DNA from 3 places in the Pseudomonas sp. HLS-6 genome. Region 3 is predicted to be linked to each of the others. Evidence: riboswitches for the same ligand, from Rfam matches in the RefSeq annotation. Region 3 holds a riboswitch; each other region holds the start of a gene.
What was found. Region 3 has a riboswitch for cobalamin ahead of CS390_RS12610 (CbtB-domain containing protein). Riboswitches for the same ligand answer to the same signal wherever they lie in the genome.
Positions count from the first base shown of each region.

Region 1 (7,889 bases), 1.3 Mb from region 3:
ACGATCCCCTTTTTAAAGGAAACCCTGGGCTGGTAGCGGCGATCTAGAGCCTCGGCACATAAAAGTCACATTTTTTTCGATTGAATTTGCAAATCGACTCGATAGAGGGCATAGTTTCCCCCTCATTGAACTCTAGACACGGTCGTGCCCATGCTAAATCGCTTCGCACCCCTCGTGCCCCTCGCACTTGTAACCCTGCTTTTTGGCTGCGCGGCGCATAGCCCTGTATCGCAGCAGCAGGAGCAGCAAGCCATCGCTGCTCATCACGGTTCGGTCAAATCCTCTGGCACCTCTTCGGTGTTTGACGAAGAACTGGCTACTGAAGAAGAGCTGAGCGAGTTCGGCAGCAGCAAGCCTTACCAGCTGCCTGCGCTGGCCGATAACATTCTTGAGCGCGGTATGTCCCTGATCGGTACCCGTTACCGTTTCGGCGGTACTTCCGAGGCCTCGGGCTTCGATTGCAGCGGTTTCATCGGTTATCTGTTTCGTGAAGAAGCTGGCATGAAGCTGCCTCGCTCTACCCGCGAGATGATCAACGTCAAGGCACCACAGGTTGCGCGTAACAACCTCAAGCCTGGCGATTTGCTGTTCTTCAGCACCAATGGTCGCGGCCGTGTCAGCCACGCCGGTATCTACCTGGGCGACGATCAGTTCATTCACTCCAGCAGCCGTCGTAGCGGTGGTGTGCGAATCGACAGCCTTGGCGATCGCTACTGGAGCAAAACCTTCATCGAAGCCAAGCGCGCGCTGGCAATGGCGGGTCCGACCACCATTTCGCGTAACTGAGCCTCGATCAGGTTTGACACGGCGACGTAGCCCTCGGGTGCGTCGCCGTACTTGTTTTTAGAAAGCGTCTAATCTTCACTACCACTATTTTCTGGCCAAGTGCCAGCCGGCTTCAGACAGGATGCTCTGACTATGTCGATGATGGCGCGTTTCGCTGTACTTGCCCTGGCAGCCCTGCTGGGCGCCTGCTCAACCCAGGCTCCGGCCCCGCGAGTGGTCGAGCCTGCGGTCATGGCACCGCAAGTCTATTTCTCCCCGGTTGCCGAAGATGTACTGTTCCGCGCCTTGGGCCTGGTGGGTACGCCGTATCGTTGGGGTGGCAACACGCCGGACTCCGGATTCGATTGCAGCGGCCTGATCGGCTATGTTTATCGTGATGCCGCAGGTATTTCCCTGCCGCGTTCTACCCGCGAGATGATCGGCATTCGTGCGCCGAACATCGAGCGTAATGCGCTGCAGTCTGGCGATCTGGTGTTTTTTGCCACCAATGGTGGCTCCGAGGTCAGCCATGCCGGTATCTATGTGGGCGAAGGGCGTTTTGTCCATGCGCCTCGTACCGGTGGTACGGTGCGACTGGACTACCTCGCGAACAGCTATTGGCAAAAGGCTTACCTGAACGCCAAGCGTGTGCTGCAGCCGCCGCAGCCGAACCTGGCACGCAACCCCTGATCTGAATCGAGGTGGGCGATGACCGGTCAGACGCTCTACCTCGACGATGCCCTCTATCACTACCTGCAAGGTGTTTCACTGCGTGAGACGCCGCTGTTGGCGCGTCTGCGTGCTGAAACCCAGGCGTTGCCAGAGGCGCGCTGGCAGGTTGCGCCCGAACAGGGGCAGTTACTCGCCTTGCTGATACGGTTGATCGGTGCCCGTCGAGTCATCGAGGTGGGTACCTTCACTGGCTACAGCGCCCTGTGCATGGCGCAAGCCATGGATGGGGGGCATCTGCTGTGTTGCGACCTGCCAGGCGATTACAACGCCACGGCACAGCGCTACTGGCAAGAGGCCGGTGTTGCCGAGTGTATCGAGTTGCGCCTGGGGCCGGCGCTGCAAACCCTGGCAACACTCGATGCAGAATCCTTCGACTTGATCTTCATTGATGCCGATAAGGCCAATTACCCGCGTTACCTGGAGGAAGCCTTGCGCGTGCTGCGTCCGGGTGGCCTGGTGGTGTTCGACAACACCCTGTGGAGTGGGCGCGTGCTTCAGGTCGTACCGGACAGTGAAGACACCCGTGCAATCCAGGCGCTGAACGCGGCATTGAAGGACGACCTGCGGGTGGATTTGTCGTTGCTGCCGCTGGGGGATGGGCTGACCTTATGCCGCAAGCGCTGAACGTGTCTGTGGCGCCTCGCGCATGGCACGGCGTCAGCAGGTGTTCTGACAGCTTTAATTGACGCTCCCGGCCCAACCCTCTAACCTTCGCGACTTGTTTCAGGTGCTCTGCAGCCGTGGCAGTTGGCAGGGTGAAACAGGGAAGCCGGTGGGCGCTTGCAGCGCGATTCCGGCGCTGCCCCCGCAACGGTAGGTGAGTCAAGGTTACGCAGGGCCACGGGGTCTACGACCCGGGAAGGCGCGTCGCCAGGGTGTGCATGACCCCGCTCACAAGCCCGGAGACCGGCCTGTTACAGCCAACGGCATCACGGAGGGTGATGCGCGGTACGCCGGCCTCTGGCCGCAGCCCTGCGCGTTTTTCGTGTGCTTTGTCCATTCATCTGTCGCGCCGCCCAGTGGCCTTTCCAAACCCCAGCCCGTGCCGGTCGTCGTTGCTGACGATGGCCTGTGGTGCCCGGCCGACAGTTGCCTGCGGAGACTAGCGATGACTGAATCCACCGAGCGTGACGAACGCCACTTGGCGCGCATGCTGCGTAAAAAAGCGGTGATCGACGAGCGTATTGCCAATTCCCCGAACGAGTGCGGCTTGCTGCTGGTATTGAGCGGCAATGGCAAGGGCAAGAGCAGTTCGGCGTTCGGCATGCTTGCCCGCGCCATGGGCCACGGCATGCAGTGCGGCGTGGTGCAGTTCATCAAGGGCCGCAATAGCACCGGAGAAGAACTGTTCTTCCGGCGTTTTCCCGAGCAGGTGCGTTATCACGTGATGGGCGAGGGGTTTACCTGGGAAACCCAGGACCGGCAGCGTGACATTGCCGCGGCTGAAGCCGCCTGGGTGGTGACGCGCGAGTTGCTACAGGATCCGACCATCAGCCTGGTGGTGCTCGATGAACTGAACATCGCACTCAAACATGGCTACCTCGACCTGGAACAGGTGCTCACCGACCTGCAGGCCCGGCCACCGATGCAGCATGTGATCGTTACCGGTCGCGGTGCCAAGCCGGAGCTGATCGAACTGGCCGATACCGTCACTGAGATGGGCATGATCAAGCATGCGTTTCAGGCCGGTATTCGTGCCCAGAAAGGCGTCGAACTATGAGTGAAACCCGGCATTGCCCGGCAGTATTGATTGCGGCGCCGGCGTCCGGTCAGGGCAAGACCACGGTCACTGCGGCGCTGGCGCGGCTGCACCGCAACCAGGGTCGCAAGGTGCGGGTGTTCAAATGTGGCCCGGACTTTCTCGATCCGATGATCCTTGAGCGTGCAAGCGGCGCCCCGGTCTACCAGCTGGACCTGTGGATGATTGGCGCCGAGCAGAGCCGACGCTTGCTGTGGGAAGCAGCGGCTGAAGCCGATGTGATTCTTATCGAGGGCGTCATGGGCCTGTTTGACGGTACGCCATCCAGTGCCGATCTGGCTCGGCACTTTGGTGTGCCGGTGCTGGCGGTGATCGACGGTACAGCCATGGCGCAAACCTTCGGTGCGCTGGCGTTGGGCCTGGCACGCTATCAGCCAGACCTGCCATTTGCTGGCGTACTGGCCAACCGCGTCGGTTCATTGCGCCACGCACAACTGCTGGAGGGTAGCCTCACCGAGGGGCTGCGCTGGTATGGCGGCCTGTCACGGGAAACCGCCATCGAGTTGCCAAGCCGTCACCTGGGGCTGGTTCAGGCCAGTGAACTGAACGACCTCGACCTTCGCCTTGATGCGGCCGCCGCGGCGCTGGGGGGAAGTTGCGAATCGGCGTTGCCACCAAGCGTGGCATTTTCAGCCCCCCAACCGCACACGGTTGAGCCTTTGTTGGCCGGTGTCCGCATCGCAGTGGCCCGTGATGAGGCGTTTGCCTTTACCTATGGCGCCAACCTCGATGTGCTCCGCGACATGGGCGCGCAACTGAGCTTTTTCTCGCCGCTGCATGACGAACAGTTACCGGAGGCCGACAGCCTCTATTTGCCGGGCGGCTACCCTGAACTGCACCATCAGGCCCTGGCGGCCAACAGACCCATGCTGACGGCCATTCGTACCCATCATCAATTGGGCAAGCCGCTGTTGGCCGAGTGCGGTGGCATGCTCTACCTGCTGGATGCCCTCACTGATGTGGCGGGTGAGCGTGCCGAGTTGCTCGGCCTGTTGCCCGGTGAGGCCGTGATGCAAAAGCGCTTGGCGGCGCTGGCGTTGCAAGCGGTGGCATTGCCGGAAGGCACCTTGCGCGGGCACACCTACCACCATTCGTTGACCCAGACCGAGTTGACCCCGATTGCTCGCGGGCAGAGCCCCAATGGTGGGCGTGGAGCCGAAGCGGTCTATCGCTGTGGGCGGCTGACCGCCTCCTATGTGCATTTCTATTTTCCTTCCAACCCCCACGCGTCGGCGGCGCTACTGGCACCATGAGCGAACACGATTTCAGCGCGGACGAACGGGCAGCGGTGTACCGCGTGATTGCCGAGCGCCGTGACATGCGTCACTTCATCGGCGGCAAGGTGGCACCTGAGCTTCTGGCGCGCCTGCTTCAGGCTGCGCACCAGGCCCCCAGCGTTGGCTTGATGCAACCCTGGCGCTTTATCCGTATTACTGACCGCAGCTTGCGTCAGCGTATCCAGGTGGTCGTGGAGCAGGAGCGGGTGCGCACGGCCGAAGCGCTTGGCGAGCGTGCCGACGACTTCATGAAACTCAAGGTCGAAGGCATCAGCGACTGTGCCGAGGTGTTGGTGGCGGCATTGATGGATAAGCGCGAGGGGCATATTTTCGGTCGCCGTACGCTGCCGGAAATGGACCTGGCGTCACTCTCCTGCGCTATCCAGAACCTCTGGTTGGCGGCGCGGGCCGAAGGGCTGGGGATGGGCTGGGTATCGTTGTTCGAGCCACAGGCACTGGCGGATTTGCTGGGCATGCCCGAAGGGGCCAAGCCGTTGGCCGTGCTCTGCCTGGGGCCGGTGGCGGCATTTTATCCTGCGCCAATGCTTGAACTGGAAGGCTGGACCAAGGCGCGTCCGCTCGATGACATGCTGTATGAAAACCATTGGGGAGAGCGTTGATGAGTGTGGCTTTGCTGAGCGTGGCCGGTGTGGCGCTGGATGCGCTGCTGGGTGAGCCAAAGCGCCGCCATCCGCTGGTCGCTTTCGGGCGCTTCGCCTCGCGCCTGGAACAGCGTTTCAATGCGGGTGGGCGTGGCTGGCGCAGCCATGGTGTCACGGCCTGGTTTCTTGCTGTGGTACCACTGACCCTGGCGGCTACGCTGTTGTCCTGGTTGCCCTACATCGGATGGGGGGTGGAGATCCTCGCCCTCTATTGTGCCTTGGGGCTGCGCAGTCTCGGCGAGCATGTCATGCCCGTGGCCGATGCCTTGCGCCAAGGCAACCTTGACGAGGCACGGCGTCGGGTCGGTTTTCTGGTCAGTCGCGAGACCCGTGAACTGGACGAGACGGCCGTCGCCCGGGCGGCTACCGAGTCGGTGTTGGAAAATGGCAGCGATGCCGTGTTTGCCGCCTTGTTCTGGTTTGTCGTCGCCGGTGCGCCGGGAGTGGTGCTCTATCGGCTGAGCAACACCCTGGATGCCATGTGGGGCTATCGCAACGAGCGTTTTGAGCGCTTCGGTTGGGCGGCGGCGCGCATTGACGATGTACTCAATTATATTCCTGCTCGGTTGGTGGCCCTGACCTATGCCGTGCTGGGCAAGACTCGCCTGGCCTTGCGCTGCTGGCGTCGCCAGGCGCCGCAATGGGACAGCCCGAACGCCGGGCCGGTGATGGCATCCGGGGCCGGCGCGCTGGGTGTCGAGTTGGGTGGCGCGGCGGTCTACCATGGCGAACTGCATGAGCGAGCTCAGTTGGGCGAGGGCCCTGCAGCCGATGCCGACGCTATCGAGCGTGGCTGGCAACTGGTGTGCCGTGGTGTCTGGTTGTGGTTGCTGGTGTTGTGCCTGGGAGCAGAATTCTATGCTTGAACACGGAGGGCGCCTGCAGCGGGCGATCCAGCAGTACGGTATTGCTCAGGAGTGCTGGCTTGACCTGTCCAGTGGCATCGCGCCCTGGCCATTCAGTGTCCCGCCGATTCCGTTGCGGGCCTGGGCACGGCTGCCGGAGACCGACGATGGCCTGGAGCAGGCTGCCGCCGAATACTATGGCGTCAAGCGCCTGCTGCCGGTCGCGGGTTCCCAGGCGGCTATTCAGGCGCTGCCGCGCCTGCGGCGTACTGGCAAGGTCGGCGTGCTGTCGCCGTGTTACGCCGAACATGCCGAGGGCTGGCGGCGTGCCGGGCACCGGGTGCGTGAGCTGGACGAGACGCAGATCGAACACTACCTCGACAGCCTTGATGTACTGGTGGTGGTCAACCCCAACAACCCGACCGGGCGCGTCGTGTCGCCAGAGCAGCTGCTGAACTGGCATGCGCGCCTGGCCCAGCATGGTGGCTGGTTGCTGGTTGACGAGGCGTTTATGGACAACACCCCCGCGCAGAGCATTGCGGCTTACGCGGATCGCCCCGGCCTGATTGTGTTGCGTTCGTTCGGCAAGTTCTTCGGGCTTGCCGGGGTGCGTTTGGGGTTTGTCGTGGCCGAGCGGCAAATGCTGCAACTGCTGGCTGAGCAGCTCGGGCCGTGGGCGGTCAGTGGGCCAACCCGTGTGCTGGGGCAGGCCTGCCTGCAGGACCGGGCTGCTCATCAAGTGCAGATCAAGCGTTGTGCCGATGCGAGCCGGCGCCTGGCCCTTTTGCTGGAGGCGGTCGGCTTGCCGCCCAGTGGTGGTTGTGACCTGTTCCAGTACCTGGTGACTGAGCGGGCGGCCCACATCCATGAGTTCATGGCACGACGCGGTATTTTGCTGCGCTTGTTCGAGCAACCGGCCAGCTTGCGGTTTGGTTTGCCCGATACGGAAGACGATTGGCAGCGCTTGAGCCTCGCGTTGAATGACTACTGCAAGGAGCAGCCATGACGACCCTGATGGTGCAAGGCACCACCTCGGATGCTGGCAAGAGCACCCTGGTGACCGCGTTATGCCGCTGGCTGGTACGCCAGGGGGTTGGCGTCGTACCGTTCAAGCCGCAGAACATGGCGCTCAACAGCGCGGTAACCGCCGACGGTGGCGAGATTGGTCGAGCCCAGGCTGTACAGGCCCAGGCTGCAGGCCTGGCGCCGCACACCGACATGAACCCGGTGCTGCTCAAACCGAACAGTGATACCGGTGCCCAGGTCATCGTCCATGGGCGTGCTGTCACCAACATGAACGCCGTGGCGTATCACGACTACAAGGCCATCGCCATGCAGGCGGTGTTGGCATCGCATCGGCGGCTCAGCGAGACGTATCCCGTGGTGATGGTCGAGGGGGCGGGCTCGCCGGCGGAAATCAACCTGCGTGCCGGCGATATTGCCAATATGGGCTTTGCCGAGGCGGTGGATTGCCCGGTGATCCTGATCGCCGACATCAACCGGGGTGGGGTATTTGCGCACCTGGTCGGCACCCTGGAACTGCTGTCGCCAACGGAGCAGGCGCGAGTCAAAGGCTTTGTGATCAACCGTTTTCGTGGTGACATCGCCCTGCTTCAGCCTGGCCTCGATTGGCTGGAAGCGCGCACCGGCAAGCCGGTGTTGGGTGTGTTGCCCTATGTGATGGACCTGCACCTGGAGGCCGAGGACGGTCTCGATCAGCGTCAGGGCGACAAGGTCGCGCAGGTACTCAAGGTGATTGTCCCGGTGTTGCCGCGTATCAGTAACCACACCGATTTCGACCCGTTGCGCCTGCACCCGCAGGTAGACCTGCAGTTCATCGGCCCCGGCC
Region 1 covers NZ_CP024478.1:3,953,987-3,961,875, reverse strand. The annotation lists gene hda (DnaA regulatory inactivator Hda) at 1-36, shown strand, start outside; gene CS390_RS18540 (C40 family peptidase) at 151-786, shown strand; gene CS390_RS18535 (C40 family peptidase) at 919-1,455, shown strand; gene CS390_RS18530 (O-methyltransferase) at 1,474-2,121, shown strand; cobalamin riboswitch at 2,206-2,427, shown strand; gene cobO (cob(I)yrinic acid a,c-diamide adenosyltransferase) at 2,606-3,217, shown strand; gene CS390_RS18520 (cobyrinate a,c-diamide synthase) at 3,214-4,509, shown strand; gene bluB (5,6-dimethylbenzimidazole synthase) at 4,506-5,153, shown strand; gene cbiB (adenosylcobinamide-phosphate synthase CbiB) at 5,153-6,061, shown strand; gene cobD (threonine-phosphate decarboxylase CobD) at 6,054-7,046, shown strand; gene CS390_RS18500 (cobyric acid synthase) at 7,043-7,889, shown strand, end outside.
Region 1: another riboswitch for cobalamin. It lies ahead of cobO (cob(I)yrinic acid a,c-diamide adenosyltransferase); the one in region 3 lies ahead of CS390_RS12610 (CbtB-domain containing protein).

Region 2 (7,889 bases), 490 kb from region 3:
ATTGAACCCCAGGCTCACGGCCGTGTGTTCTCCGCTCATCAATGCATTCAAGCCACGGGCCAGGGCCAGCAAGGCGAGCAGGCCGAGCAGCAAGCACAGTGCCGGCAGCCAGAGCATCTCCCAACGTGCCAGGCCAAGCCCGCCGAGCATCCAGAACATCACCGAATTGCTGGCGTGTTGGTCGCCGGTGTACAGCAGCAGGTTGACCAGTGCCATCAGCACGAACGACACCGCCACCCCGGCCAGCAACAACCGTTCGCTGCTCAAGCGGCCTTGTTGATTGGCTACCGCCAGCACCAGGGCCATGCTGCCCAGGGCGCCGATGAAGGCGGCCAGCGGCAGGCTGAACACCCCGGCAAAATCGCCGAGGAACAGCACCACCAGTACTGCGCCCAGCGCCGCACCGGAGCTGACCCCCAGCAGGTGCGGGTCGGCCAGCGGGTTGCGAGTCACGGCTTGCAGGGCGGTGCCGACCAGGGCCAGGCCGGCGCCAACCAGTGCGCCCAGCACCACCCGTGGTGCACGAATCAGCCAGACGATGCGTGACTGGCCCTGCGTCCATTCACCGCCACCGCGTAGCCCCAACTGCTCGCCAACAATCCCCCAGACGTACGCCAACGGTACGCTCGCCGAGCCAAAGGCCAGCGCCGTCAGGCACGACACCAGCAGCACGCCCAGTAACCCAAGCACCAACAGGCGGTACGCCGCCACGCTACGTATCGGCATCACTGACCTGCCCGCGCCACGGTCTGCGGATGCAGGGCGTTGGCGATGGTTTCGATGGCCTCGGCGTTGTCCACGGACGGCGTCACCGCCACATAGGGCAGCACGATAAAGCGTTGCGTGCGGATTGCACTCACGCCCTGCAGGGCCGGGTGCTGCAGCAGGAAATCACGCTTCTGTTGCCAGGTGCGTGGGCCATAGTCGACGATCAGGATGACCTCGGGGTCTCGCTCGACCACACTTTCCCAGTTGACCTGGGTCCAGCTGGCGGCGATGTCGTCCATCACGTTGTGGCCACCTGCCGTCGTCAATAGCGCCTGCGGAATACCCAGGCGCCCAGAGGTCATGGGGCGGTCTTCGCCGCTGTCGTAGAGGAATACGCGCGGCGTTTCGTTCGTTGCCGTCAGCCGCGCCTGAACCCGGGCGATACGTTGGCGCAGCTCGTTGATCAACGCCTCGGCGCGGGCTTCGACCGAGAAGATTCGCCCGAGATTGCTCAGGTCACGGTACAGGTCGTCAAGGCTGGCCTCGCGTTGCGGCATGATCCGCGAGCAGGACTCGCTCAGTTCATAGACCTTGATCCCAAGTGGTTCAAGGCTGGCCGGGGTGAGCGGGCCGCCAATCCGCATGCCATAGCCCCAACCGGCGAAAAAGAAGTCGGCACCCGCGTCCAGCAGGTTCTCTTCGCTGGCGTAGTGGCTGGCGAGTTCCGGCACACCCTCGAGGGCCGTGCTGAGCCTCGGGTCGAGGGTTTTCCAGCCGCTGACGCCGGTGTAGCCGACCATGCGTTCGCGCAGGCCGAGGGCCAGTAACATCCCGGTCAGGTTGATGTCATGGCTGACCACGTGCTGCGGCGCCTGCTTGAATGTGACCTGGCGGTTGCAGCTCTGCACACTCAGCGGGTAATGGCTGGCCTGGGTCGAGAGGGCCGGCAGCAGCGCAAGCCAGGCGAGGTAGGGAAGCGCTCGTTTCATGGTTCGGTGATCCAGGTAATGCGCGGGTAGCCGGCCAGTGGATGGGTGTCGACCAGTGCATGCACACCGAATACCTGGTGCAGGCGTTCGGCCGTCAACACCTCGGCCGGTGTGCCGCTGGCGACAATGCAGCCGTTGTCGATGACGTAAAGGCGGTCGCAGAATGCCGCAGCCAGGTTCAGGTCGTGGAAACTGGCCAGGGTACTCAAGCCCAGGCGGCGCAAGTGGCCCAGCAGTTCCAGTTGGTAGCGTGGGTCGAGGTGGTTGGTCGGCTCGTCGAGTATCAACAGTTGCGGTTGCTGCACCAGTGCACGGGCCAGCAGCACGCGCTGTTTCTCGCCACCGGAAAGGGTGGCGAAATCGTGTTGATCAAGGTTGCCCAGGCCAACCGCGTCGAGGGTCTGTGCGATCAGCTGGCGGTCTGCCTGGTTGTCGCCGGTAAACATCCCCTGGTGGGGCGTGCGGCCCATGGCCACGACGTCAGCCACGGTAAGGCCGAACGCCTGGGGAAACTCCTGCAGCACGACGGCGATGCGTTGCGCGCTCCAGCGCGGGCGCTGCTGCCAGAGGTTAGTGCCGTCCAGGCTGACATGCCCGGCCAAGGGCAGGTTGAAGCGGTAGGCGCAGCGCAACAGGCTGGTCTTGCCACTGCCATTGGGGCCGATCAGACCGACGAACTCACTGGCCGCCACGTGCAGGTCGATACCGTGCAGCAACCAGTGCTGACGACGCTCGAGTGCTGCCGGCGTCCAGCGCAGTTGGTGGATATTCAATGCGGTCATGAGCGGCGGTTCCTTGTGCCTTAGAAACGGTAATCGAGGGTGGCGAAGTACGAGCGCGGCGCCCCCATCAGCCATTGCTCAGCGCTATGGGCCGTGACGGCATAGCGGCGGTCGAGCAGGTTATTCAGTTGCAGGCCCAAACGCACCTCCGGCAGCAGTTGCCAGCCGAGATTCCCATCGATCACGGTGTAGCCCGGTACCGTTGCGGTGTTGGCGGTATCGGCATAGCGCGCATCAACGTAACGCAAGCCCAGCCCGGCATCGAGGTTATTGCGCAAGGCCTTGCTGAGCCAGAGGTTGGCGGTGCGCCGTGGTACACCGATCGGGCGGTTGCCCGAGCGGGACACGATATTACCGGCCACCACCTCGTCGAAGTCATCATACGCGGCACGCACCAGCGAGGCGTTTGCCGAGACGTGCCACTGCTGCGCAAGGGCCAGTTCCAGGGTCGCCTCCAGGCCTTCGGAAGACTGCTGGCCGACTTGCTGGGTGAGTCGCGTGTGGCTGTCGGTGACCACTGGCAGCTTCTTTTTCACGATCTGATAAGCCGCCAGCGTCCATTCGCCACGGCCGTTCCAGAACTGCTGCTTGAGGCCGAGTTCGGTTTGCTTCGACTCGGTCAGGTCCATCTGCTGTGCAGCCGGGCTGAGGCTGATCAGGTCGCCAACCCCGTCTTCACTGGTGGAGTACTGGCCGTACAGCGACAACTGATCGGTGACTGCATACACCAGCCCGGCACGCCAGTTGCCGCCGTCGAGGCTGCGGTCGCTGCGCGTGCCGTCGACCCGGTTGTCTCGGTCGATATGGTTCTGGTCGCGGCGAATTCCGGTGACCAACGACCAGCGCTCTGACAATTGCGTGCGGTTTTCCGCGAACAGGGCAAAGGTCTGGGTGGTGCTGTGAGTTTGTGGGCGGGTGGGGTCCTGGCTGCTGAAGTATCCCGGGGCTGGTTGCCACGGGTCGATGTAGTCGCCGCCGTTGTCGGTGTACGGCGAATTGCTGTCGACGTCGAAACGAATCCGGTTGTATTCGGCACCGACCACGGTCTTGCTCGTCAGGCCTAATAACATATGGTCGAGGGAAAAGCTCTGGCGGTCGCCGATTTGCTCCTGGTCATGCTTGATGTGCAGGTAGCTCTGGCGCAGCAGTTGGTCGCGGCTGCTGTCCCAGCTGTAGTCCTCGGCATTGCGCCAGTGCCGGCGGCTCTTGATGTAATAGAGCTGGTTGCTGGCCGTCAGGCTCTCGTTGATCGACCAGTCGCTGTTCAGTCGCGTCCATTCATCGTGGTAACGCTGTACCGCGTCGTGGAGGTTGTAGTTCTTTTTGCGCAGGCTGTCGCGGTAGTGGCCGTCGATCAGCGGAGTACCGAAGTCGTTCATCGGCTCACTGTCGCCGCGCTCGTGGGCCAGGGTGAAGCTCAGGTCATCACTGGCATCCCAGCGCAATGCGGCACTGACGGCGAGGTTTTCCGAGTCGCCGCGATCAATCCAGCCGTTGCTCTGCTCACGGTTGAGGGTGAGCCGGTAGCTCAGCCGCTCGTTTAACGAACCACCGCTGTCCAGGCCCAATTGCTGGCGGTCATACGAGCCATAGCCCAGGCGCAGATGGTTACGGATCTCGCCGGTGAAGGGCTTCTTCGGGATCACATTGATCACGGCCCCGGTTGCCCCTTCGCCATACAGCACCGAGGCCGGGCCGCGAATGATGTCGATGCGTTCGACCATCCACGGGTCTACTGGGAAGCTCTGGGTGCCTGCACCGGTGTACAAGCGCGAGCCGTCGAACAGGGTCATCACCGAGCTGTGACCGCTGAAGCCTCGGGCAGAGAGGGCGGTGTTGCCGTTGCCCGGGGTGCCCACAGAGGTGATACCCGGCGAGCGACTGACCGCGTCCTGCACACTGCGGTTGTTGCGCCCGTCGATGGCCTCGGCAGCGAGGCTGCTGGTGCTGGCAGGCGTCTCCAGCGCACTGAGGTTCAGTCGGGAGCCGGTCGGCAGTGGCGTTGCCAGATTGATGGCTTCGCGTTGGCTATCACGATCGCCCGTGATGGCTGTCGAGGGCAGGGCGAGGATGCGCTCGGCATCATCGGTGGCCAGTGTCGGCAGTGAAAGCGAGAGGCAAGCAGAGGACACAAGGGTGTGAAACAGGTAATTGCGGGACATGTCGTTCCAGGCTGAAACAGGAATGAATGAATCCCGGGGGAATAACGCATAGAGGCATGACGAGCACGCAGGCGCCCGCCAACCGGCCTGCGCCCGCCCACCGCGGGGTTGCCAAACAAGGCTTCAGGCCGGTCTCCGGGCTTGCGAGGGTCATGAGGCCTTCACCTTCCCATGCCGTGGCACAGTGGTTTGTCGAAGGCCTCGCTCGCTTACCGTTGCGGGGGCAGCGCCGGACTGGTCAAAGAGACGCACCGGCTTCCCGTTTCACCCTGCGCACGGCGGCGCAGGACACCTGAAACTGGCGCGCATCTGAACATCGAACGCCAGCTCAGTCAATCACTTAGCCGCGTTGCGCGGCAGCAGTGGCAGGTGTTGTCGTGCTCGATTTGCGCACCAGGCTGATCATCAGGACGATGCCGGCGACCGCTGCGGTCATCAGGGTTTCATAGCGGTATGCGGCGCTGAACAACATGTAGCCGAGCACGCTGCAGATCAAGGCGATGACAAACCAGGTCAGCCATGGGAACAGCCACATCCGAAACACCGGGGTCTGGCCTTTCTGCTCCAGCTGCTTACGCATGCGCAGTTGTGACACCGCGATCACCAGGTACACCAGCAGGGCGATGGCGCCGGTGGTCGAGAGCAGGAAGCCAAAGACCTTGCCCGGCAACAGGTAGTTGATCAGGCAGCCGACGAAGCCTGCCAGGGTGGACATCAGCACGGCCACGGTCGGCACGCCGCTGCGCGAAATGTAGCGGGTTGCAGTCGGTGCTTCGCCGCGTGCGCCCAGCGAGTAAAGCATGCGCGATGCGGTGTACAGGCCCGAGTTCATGCAACTGGTCACGGCGACGAACACCACCAGGTCAACGATCAGTTTCGCGCCTGGCACATTGAGCACTTCCAGTGCGCGCTGGAACGAGCCGACTTGCAGCAGTCGTGGGTCGTTCCAGGCAACCAGCGAGACGATGAAGAAAATCGAGAAAATGTAGAAGATCGCAATGCGGTAGATCACCAGGTTGGTGGCGCGGCGGATCTTCTCTTTGGGGTTCTCGGTTTCGTCGGCGGCGATGGTTACGATCTCGGCGCCGAAGAACGAGAAGATGGTCACCAGAATGCCGCCCAGTACCGCACCAAAGCCATTCGGCATGAAGCCGCCATTGCTCAGCAGTTGGCCGACCCCCGAGACCTCAGCCAGCGGCCAGTAGCCCAGTACGGCCGCGCTGCATACGCCGATGAAGGCCAGGATGGCGATGATCTTGATCAGGGCGAACCAGTACTCGAAGGTGCCGAAATTGCGCACGCTGATCAGGTTGGTGGCCGACAGGGTGATCATGATCAGGAAAGTGAAGGCCCAGGACGGGATGGCGGGGTACCAGGCATGCAGGATGTCGGCACCGGCGATGGCTTCGACCGGGATGATCAACACCCAGAACCACCAGTACAGCCAGCCGATGGTGAAGCCGGCCCAAGGGCCGATGGCCTCGCCGGCGTAGGTGGAAAACGAACCGCTGTTCGGGTTTGCAACGGCCATTTCGCCGAGCATGCGCATGACCAACAGCACCAGCAAGCCGGTCAGTGCGTAGGAGATCAGGATGGCCGGGCCTGCGGTGGCGATGGCGTTGGAGGAGCCGATGAATAGACCCGCACCGATAATGCCTGCGATGGAGATCATCGAGACCTGGCGTGTGGTCAGGCCATGCTTGAGCGAGCGTTGCCCGCGGTTGTTATTGTTTGAACTCATGCATCAACCCTCGGTTCAGCAGCCCCCTGGCTCACAGGTCCGTTCGGGATGAGCCGGCGCTGAACAATCGTTAGTAAGGAAACCTTCCGTGTCGGTACTGCGTCCTGGTCCTGGTAATTGATCCAGATCAGTATTGGTCGACGAACGGGGCTTCAACAAACGAGCAATACTCAGAACATCATTCCTTGGAGGAATTCAAGGTGTGCCTGGGACGACCGTGCGAGGTCTTAAGGAAAACCTTCTTGCTAAGTGCTTTGTGACCGGTGACGCCAAATTCGATACTTTTAGGAATGACAGTAGAATTTTTATTCGCTTGTGCCAGGCCACCGTCACTCGCTTAGATAGCCGCCATACACGACCCTCAAGCCACGGGAGCGGCGCTTGTCATGCCTGCGCAAACCATCAGCAATTCCATCGCAATAGTTCACCCGATCGAACTCGATCATGGCTGCAATGCCGAGGTCTGGGATGTCGATGGCAAGCGTTACATCGACTTTGTCGGCGGTATCGGCGTGCTCAACCTGGGCCATTGCAACCCGGCGGTGGTGGCGGCGATTCAGGCGCAAGCAGCACGCTTGACCCACTCGGCGTTCAACGCTGTGCCGCACACGCCTTACCTTCAGTTGATGGAGCGGCTTGTGGCGTTCATCGGCCTGAGCTACCCAGCCAGTGGCATGCTCACCAACAGTGGTGCCGAAGCAGCCGAAAATGCCCTGAAAATTGCCCGGGGCGTTACCCGGCGCACTGCAGTGGTGGCGTTCGACGGCGGTTTTCATGGCCGCACCCTGGCCACCCTGAACCTCAATGGCAAGGTCGCCCCGTACAAACAAGGCATTGGTGTGTTGCCGGGGCCGGTCTATCACTTGCCATACCCTAGCCCGGACAACGACGTCAGTGTCGATCAGGCGCTGAAGGCCATGGAGCGCCTGTTCAGTGTCGAAATCGACGTCAACGAGGTGGCCTGTTTTATCCTGGAGCCGATTCAGGGCGAGGGTGGTTTCCTGGCGCTGGAGCCAGCGTTTGCCCGGCACCTGCGTCAGTTCTGCGATGAGCGCGGGATTCTGCTGATTGTCGATGAAATTCAGTCTGGCTTCGGTCGCACCGGGCAGCGTTTTGGCTTCGGTCGCCTGGGTATTGAGCCGGACCTGCTGCTGCTGGGCAAGAGTATTGCTGGCGGGGTTCCGCTGGGCGCGGTGGTGGGCCGTCGGCAATTGATGGACACGCTGCAGCGCGGCGCATTGGGCGGTACCTATTCAGGCAACCCAATAGCCTGTGCGGCGGCGTTGGCCAGCCTGGAGCAAATGAGCGACAGCAACCTCGCCACCTGGGGCGAGCGGCAAGAGAAGGCGATTGTCGAGCGTTATCAGCGCTGGAAAGCGTCCGGTTTGTCCGCTTACCTGGGGCGCTTGACCGGCACGGGCGCCATGCGCGGCATCGAGTTGGTAAACGCGGACGGCTCGCCAGCGCCTCAGGCGCTGGCCACGTTGCTGCAAACCACCCGTGAGGC
Region 2 covers NZ_CP024478.1:3,148,079-3,155,967, reverse strand. The annotation lists gene CS390_RS14620 (iron ABC transporter permease) at 1-726, opposite strand, end outside; gene CS390_RS14615 (ABC transporter substrate-binding protein) at 726-1,697, opposite strand; gene CS390_RS14610 (ABC transporter ATP-binding protein) at 1,694-2,479, opposite strand; partial or broken gene CS390_RS14605 (TonB-dependent receptor) at 2,500-4,691, opposite strand; cobalamin riboswitch at 4,750-4,952, opposite strand; gene CS390_RS14600 (amino acid permease) at 4,982-6,382, opposite strand; gene CS390_RS14595 (aspartate aminotransferase family protein) at 6,769-7,889, shown strand, end outside.
Region 2: another riboswitch for cobalamin. It lies ahead of CS390_RS14605 (TonB-dependent receptor); the one in region 3 lies ahead of CS390_RS12610 (CbtB-domain containing protein).

Region 3 (7,889 bases):
CGCACGACCGCCAGGCGTCGGCCCTTTAGCTGCTCAAGGCTCTGCGGTGCATCCTCGCGCAGGCTGGTGACAATCACTTGGGGATTGGCCAGGTAGGGGCGGGTAAAATTGAGCCGGGCTTGCCGGGACGGGCCATACATCAGCGCCCCTGCGATGTCAGCCTGGCCATGTTCAACCTGCTCGATGATTGCCGATACCGAGGGGGCCTCTACAAATTCGAACCTCAAGCCGGTGCGTAATGTGATCTGCTCCAGCAAGTCAACGGTGATACCGCGAAAGTGCTGGTTGTCATCCATGAACGTAAGCGGCGCGTAGGTGCTGTTCACTGCAACCCGTGCGATGGGGTGTTGTTCAATCCAGGCACGCTCAGTCGCATTCAGCGATGACGCTTCGCGGTTCAGCAGGATGCTCGCATTACCGCTGCTCCAGCGGCGCAGTACGTTCAGGCGGTCGCTGTCTGCGATATTACCCAGGGCCTGGTTGACCAGGCGTAGCAAGGTCTGATTGTCGCGTGACAGCGCGAAGGAAAAGCTGCTTCGATCATTTTTGACAAAATGCGAGATCCGCAAGCTGTCTTGAAAGTACCGGCCAATCAGATAGTCAGAACTGACAACATCACCGAAATAGGCCTCGGCCTGGCCCAAGGCCACGGCAGAAAGGGCGCTCAGGGTCGAGTTGTAGAGTTGCAAGTGTGCCGCAGGGTAAAGCTGGTGAACCTCGGCCTCCGGCAGGTAGTGGTCCACCATGGCCAATGTCACGTTTGCCAGTGGGTCCTCTGTACTGCGGGGTTTGCCCAGTGGGGTGACGATGATGGGCTGGTCATCGGCATACGGCTGGCTCAGGATCAGCGTAGTGTCTGCCGCCTCATAGCCGTTGGCGCTGCCCAGCAGGTCGATGCGGCCTGCATCCAGGGCGGCGATGGCCTCGTGACGGCTTGAGAAACGTTGCACTTCAATCGGAATTTTCAACTGCTCGCCGAGCAGGCCTGCGTAATCTGCAGTCAGGCCCTCATAGTCGGTCTGGCTGAGGTTGATGTCGAACGGAGGGTAGTCCGGCGCCGAGGTGCCCAATACCAGCGTGCGCTTGTCTTTCAACCACTGACGGTCATCCTCCGACAGCGACAAGGGTTTACTACTGCTCAAGGAGCGGGCGAGCAGCGTGCGCGGTTCGCCCTGACTGTCAGCGAAAGAGTGACTGGCTGTCAGCAATACCAGACAGCAGGCCAGAAAGGCCAGCCTTGGGCGCTTCATAGCATATTACGGTTGGCCAGATCGACCATTTCGACCAGCGAATTGACCTGTAGCTTCTCCATGATTCGGGTTTTGTAGGTACTGATGGTCTTTGGGCTGAGCTGAATGTCGTCAGCGATATCTTTGTTGGAGCGGCCTTTGGCGAGCAAGCGCAGCACGACCATTTCTTGAGCGGACAACTCTTCCAGGCGCTGCTTCTCAGTGGTCATCGGGCCGCGCAAGGACATGTCAGGGAAGTAAGAGTAACCGGACACAACCGCTTTCAAGGCCGCCATCAGGGAGTCGGCCGTCTCTTCCTTTTGAACAAAGGCGGAAGCACCTGCATCCAGGCACCTTCGGGCATACAGCTCTGCTGCCTGTCCGGTGTACACCACAATGCGCGGCGGCTGATCCGCTTTCAGCAGACGCTGGATCACACTCAGGCCATCACGGCGTGGCAGCCCAAGGTCAAGAATGACAACGTCGGGCTTGAGCTTTTCAACCAACTGAATAGATTCTGCGCCGTCGCCGCACTCGCCCAGGACCTGGTGCCGCTGCTGTTCCAGCAGCATCTTCAAGCCAATACGAATAGTGGGGTGATCGTCGACGATTAAGACCTTCGCCATGCGCAACTCCTTGTCGTGAATGTGGGCCTTTTCTTGATTTTCTCAGGAAGGCGCGCCAGGCCGTTGTCGGCAAGCAGCTTACGATACGCAGAATAATAGCCAATGAGTATGGAGAGTATAGGAGCGTAGAAAAATACAGGTTGTTTAAGTGAAAAATCCTACGATCAAAGTGAAGCATGCCTAACTGCTATTGGAAAAACCGGAATCGCGGCCTCATATGAAGACGCGCTTCGGTGTGTCCTGCAGTTGAGAGGCTACTTGCTCGAGCGGGTTGGACAGCCGTTTTCCTTGACGATACGTTGTGTCGAAGCAGGGTTGCGCAGTAATGCTGCACCGACACGTGGCGGGCGGGCCGTCAGTTGACCGCCGCAGTTTGGGCAGAGGCCCTTCAATTCATTGTTGTTGCAGTCTCGACAATAAGTGCATTCGAAGGAGCAGATAAACGCATCCTGGCTGTCGCCAGGCAGATCGGTACCACAGCATTCACAGTTGGGACGCAGTTCAAGCATGGTCGACTCCTTCATTCTCAGTGAGTGTGCTGTCGCACACAGGCCGTCTAAGGCCGGTAGAGGTGTGCGTGGCCGGCACGGTACAGCGCCGATTCGGCAAAGGCATCTGCTGCCAGTACCCGTCCTACCAGAATCAATGCAGTACGCCGGAAGCCCTTAGCCTGGACTTGCGTCAGGATATCGTCCAGCGTGCCTTTGACCCAGTCCTGGTCGGGCCATGTCGCACGGTGCACGACCGCGATTGGGCAGTCCCCGCCATAGTGGGGGCGCAATTCTTCGACAATCTTTGCCAGATGCTGCACCCCCAAGTGTATGGCAAGCGTAGCCTTGTGTGCGGCCAGGCTGGCCAGTTCCTCGCCAGCGGGCATAGGCGATTTGTCGGCATAGCGCGTGAGGATGACGCTCTGCGAAACCTCAGGCAGGGTCAGCTCGCAACCGAGCAAGGCGGCGCTGGCGGCAGCAGCGGTGACACCGGGAATGATCTCGAAGGGAATCGCCAGTTCGCGCAAATGGCGAATCTGCTCACCAATGGCCCCATACAGGCTCGGATCGCCACTGTGTACCCGGGCCACATCCTGGCCTTTGGCATGGGCTTCTCGCATGGCCTCGATAATTTGCGCCAGGTGAAGCTCAGCGCTGTTGATCACGGTTTCGGCACGGTGCCCTTCGAGCACGGCAGCGGGCACCAGAGAGCCAGCATAGATAATGACCGGGCAGCGATGAATCAGGCGCTGGCCCTTGACGGTAATCAGCTCCGGGTCGCCGGGGCCGGCACCGATGAAATAGACGGTCATGGGGTGAATCCTGAAGGTAAGGTCGATGCGAGGCGCAGATTATCCGTCAAAGGACGCGCCGCAGGCCAATGCCAGGGTGGCATTAAGGCTGGCATGACGTGGAACAAGGAGCTGTGCAGACATTGCGCCGTAGTGCTCGGCCAATGCAAGTGCAGCACTTTCAGCGACGCCGTAACAGCCGCTGTGGGCGAAGGCGGGGAGCGAACGGTGGGTCAGGCGTGATTCAAAGGTGGCCAACTGGGCAGCGCTGAAAAACAGCAGTGGAATGCCGAGTTGAGCGGCGAGGGCATGCAGGCCGGGCTCCTCGCTTTTCAGTTCGATACTGGCAAGGCCACGCAGGTTATCGTGGCTGAGGCCATGGGCCCGCAGGGTTTGATCCAGTAGATCGCTCAAGGCTGCCACCGAGCAGCCTCGGCGACAGCCCAACCCGGCGAATACTCGTAACGGATTGGGCTGTTCAGGCATTACGCCTGGCTCAGGCGACGGTAGAGCCAACTGCTGATCAAGCCCAATGCCAGCCAGAAGGCAGCGTTGGTCAGCAGTGAAGCGAGTTTGAATTCGGCCTCCAGTGCTTCCGGAGCCAAGGCCTCATGCACGTCTGGCTGCGGTGCACCGATTACATGAGGGATGACCAGCAGTGCGGCGCCCAGTAACTTGAGCAAACCGTTGTTGGCGAATGCAATAAGCCCCAAACCAATGGCGGTGGCCGCTGCAGTACCGATCCACCAGAATTGGCGTTGCGCCAGATCGGCCGCGGCCGTTCCTGGCAACTCCGCTGGCAAGCCCAGCGTGGGCGCCAGGCAGAACACCGCAAAGCCTGCCAGGCCCCACAGTGCGCCTGCGACCCAACCTCCAGGCGCACGCAAGGTATACAGCCCCGCCAGTACCAGGGCAAAACCGACGGCCACTACCAGGTTGCTACCGGTCGTGGACAGCAGCCGTTGCCAGCCGTCTTCGGGGGCCCAGGCTTGCGCATCGTGATGATGCTCGGCGGCACCCGCATCATGGCTATGGGTTTCGACTGCAGGCGCTGCACTCTCGTAGGTTTCCGCCTTGATAATCAGCGGGGTGACCCACAGGCTTTGCAGCAAGGTCAGCAGCAGGGCAGCGAGCAGGCCAGTGAAGCCAGCCGTGCGGGCAATGTGCTTGATCATGGCGCTGTCCCCTTAGTGGCAAGGAAACGCGGCGCTGTGACGGGTGTCATGGGCAGCGTTGTGAACCGCCTCGATGTGCGAAAAACCCGCGAAGTAAACCAGGCACAAGCCCAGCAGCGATGCGCCGATAGCGACGGCCAGGCGCTGGCTGCGAGTGGTGCTGATGGCGGCGGAGTGGCTGTGGGTGGTTGTGACAGGCATGGCGCTTTCCTCTGAGGGGTTATCAGCAGCAGGCATGCGCAAGAACCCCTTGGGCGGACTCACCCAGAGGTTGCAACAGCGCCCGCCCACCGCGGGTTTGTCAATTCTGTACTGGGCCGGTCTCCGGGCTTGCGAGGGCTGGCACAGTGCTCAGCCTGGAGCGTCACCTTCCCATGCCGCGTTGCTGGCACAGTGGTCTAGACGCTTTCCTCGCTTACCGTTGCGGGGGCAGCACCGGAATTGTCGCGCGTAACTCAGGCCGCGACGCACCGGTTTCCCGTTTCACCTCGTTAAAGGCACCCAAACGAAGGCGGTAGCAAATCATGGGCGCAGGTGCGCGTCAATCACAACGACGGTTGACCGACCCTGAACGACTGCGTAGCCTTGCCGTTTCGAGGTTCTCCGGTCAGCCCGGAGCTAAGACGGGAACGCGGTTGAAGCCGCGGCTGCCCCCGCAACTGTAAGCGTTGCAAAGCCTGGCATTGCCACTGCGTAGTTTTGCGGGAAGGCGCCGGTGCCGCTGGTATGTTCGCCAGCACGACGCAAGCCAGGAGACCTGCCTCGGACAGTTTCCGACATTCAACCGGGCGGGGTGATCCGGTAGCGAACGCGCACGGGCACATGACCCCCGTGGTTTTCGTCGTGCCCGCCCGCCATTGCTGCCAAGGGCAACGACATGAAAACACTGGCAAAACTCCCCGTTACCATCGTCACCGGCTTTCTCGGCTCGGGCAAAACCACGCTGTTGCGGCATATGCTCGACAATGCACAGGGTCGCCGTATTGCAGTCATCGTCAATGAGTTTGGCGAGCTGGGCATCGACGGTGAAATCCTCAAGCAATGCAGCATCGGCTGTACTGAAGAAGAGGCCAGCGGCCGGGTGTACGAGCTTGCCAATGGCTGCCTGTGCTGCACCGTGCAGGAAGAGTTCTTCCCGGTCATGCGCGAGCTGGTGGCGCGTCGTGGCGACCTGGACCATATCCTCATCGAAACCAGTGGCCTGGCCCTGCCAAAGCCTCTGGTACAGGCCTTCCAGTGGCCTGAAATCCGTAACGCCTGCACGGTCGATGCGGTCATTACCGTGGTCGACAGCTCGGCCGTGGCTGCCGGTACGTTTGCGGCGTATCCGGACCAGGTGGATGCCCAGCGTAAGCTCGACCCGAACCTGGACCACGAGTCCCCGCTGCATGAACTGTTTGCCGACCAACTGGCCAGTGCCGATCTGGTGGTACTGAACAAGGCCGACCTGATCGAGGCGCATGCCTTGGCAGCGGTACGCGCCGAAGTGGCCGAAGAGCTGCCACCCGCAGTCAAAGTTATCGAGGCCAGCAGTGGCCGTCTACCGCTAGAAGTCTTGCTCGGATTGGCAGCGGAATCGGAAGCGCACATTGACGGTCGTCGCACTCACCATGACAGCCATCATGACGGTGAAGACCATGATGATCATGACCACGACGCCTTCGACTCCATTTCGATTGAGTTGCCCGAATCCGACGAGAGCTTGCTGCTTGATGCCCTGACCCAACTGGTCGTACGTCATGGCATCCTCCGTGCCAAAGGCTTTGCAGCCATTCCGGGCAAGCCGATGCGCCTGCTGATCCAGGGTGTCGGTACGCGTTTCGACAAGCACTTCGATCGTGCCTGGCGCGCAGACGAGCCGCGCAGTACCCGTCTGGTACTGATCGGCCAGGCGCTGGATGGCGCGACACTGGAAGCTGAACTGCGTACAGCGCTGGGCGCCTGACCCATGCACCTGCTGCGGACCCAGCCCGGCGGCTTTGTGCCGGATGACAGTATTGCCGACTTGGGCCAGACCCCCGCCGAGCTGGTTATTCTCTGCAGCGGTGATTCACACCTGGCACTGCTGGCCGAAACGGCCCGGCAATTGCCGGAGGATTATCCCAGCCTGCGTCTGGCCAACCCGATGCAGGTGCAGAATCATGCGTCGGTAGACCTGTATGTTGACCAGGTGCTGCGTCATGCCAAGGTTATTTTGGTGTCGCTGCACGGCGGCATTGGGTATTGGCGTTATGGCGTCGAGCAGTTGGTGGCATTGGCTGCCCAAGGCGTGCAGTTGATCCTGGTGCCGGGCGACGACCGCCCTGATCCGGAGTTGAGCAGCCTTGGCAATGTGCCGGCGGTAGACGCGGAGCGGCTCTGGCACTTTCTGCGGCAGGGCGGCAAGGCCAACGCGCTGAACCTCTTCAAATGCATGGCCAATCAATGGCTCGGACGTGACTACAGCTGGGATGTGCCCCAGCAACTGCCGCGCACGGTGGTGTATCACCCGGAGCGCGAGGCGGCGGTACTGGACGACTGGTTCGCTGACTGGGTAGCCAGTCAGCCTGTGGTTCCTGTCCTGTTCTACCGCTCGCACCTGCAAGCGGCCAATACAGCCTTTATTGATGTGTTCTGCGAGCGCATCCGCGCCGCAGGGCTCAACCCGCTGCCCATCGCGGTGGCTAGCCTCAAGGAAGCCGAGTGCCTGGCCCAAGTGGAAGCCTGGCTGGATCAGGTCGAGGCCGCGCTGGTCATCAATACAACCGGGTTTGCCCAGTCCAGCCCGCAGAAGCCTCACCTTCGGCCATTTCGCCGCAATATCCCGGTGCTGCAGGCCATTTGCGCCCAAGACAACGAACCCGGTTGGCAGGCCAGCGAGCAGGGCTTGGGCGCACGTGATCTGGCGATGCACATTGCCTTGCCGGAGCTCGATGGGCGCATCATCACCCGCCCGATCAGTTTCAAGGACCTGGCGTGGCGCAGTGAGCGCAGCCAGTCGGATGTTGTCTGTTACCGTGCACAGCCGGAGCGTATGGACTTCGTTGCAGAGCTCGCACGCCGCTGGTGTGAACTGGCGCAACTGCCCAATGCCCAGAAGCGTGTAGCCCTGGTGCTTGCCAACTACCCGACCCGTGACGGGCGAATTGGCAACGGGGTAGGGCTGGACACTCCGGCTGCAGCGCTGAACATTCTACGGGCACTTCAGGGGCAGGGTTATCCGGTTGGCGCCTTGCCGGACACCGGCACGGCATTGATCCAAGCCCTGCTCGGCGGTGTCAGTAACGACCTGGAAAGCCTCGATCAGCGCCCTTGTGCACAAAGCATGGCGCTGGAGGACTACCGCGCCGCATTCGCCGCGCTACCGGCGGCCAACCAGGCTGCCGTGCGGGAGCGTTGGGGTGAACCTGAGCAGGACCCGATGTTCCGCAGTGGGCGGATGATGATCGCCGGCCTGCGTTTTGGTCTGACCTTCGTCGGTATTCAGCCTGCGCGTGGTTACCAGCTGGACGCCAGTGCGGTTTACCACGACCCCGATCTGGTACCGCCCCATGGCTATCTGGCCTTCTACTTCTGGTTGCGTCATGGCTTTGCCGCC
Region 3 covers NZ_CP024478.1:2,659,019-2,666,907, forward strand. The annotation lists gene CS390_RS12580 (transporter substrate-binding domain-containing protein) at 1-1,250, opposite strand, end outside; gene CS390_RS12585 (response regulator transcription factor) at 1,247-1,855, opposite strand; gene CS390_RS12590 (DUF1272 domain-containing protein) at 2,110-2,364, opposite strand; gene cobM (precorrin-4 C(11)-methyltransferase) at 2,412-3,158, opposite strand; gene CS390_RS12600 (cobalamin biosynthesis protein) at 3,198-3,623, opposite strand; gene CS390_RS12605 (CbtA family protein) at 3,623-4,312, opposite strand; gene CS390_RS12610 (CbtB-domain containing protein) at 4,325-4,513, opposite strand; cobalamin riboswitch at 4,610-4,832, opposite strand; cobalamin riboswitch at 4,892-5,092, shown strand; gene cobW (cobalamin biosynthesis protein CobW) at 5,190-6,257, shown strand; gene cobN (cobaltochelatase subunit CobN) at 6,261-7,889, shown strand, end outside.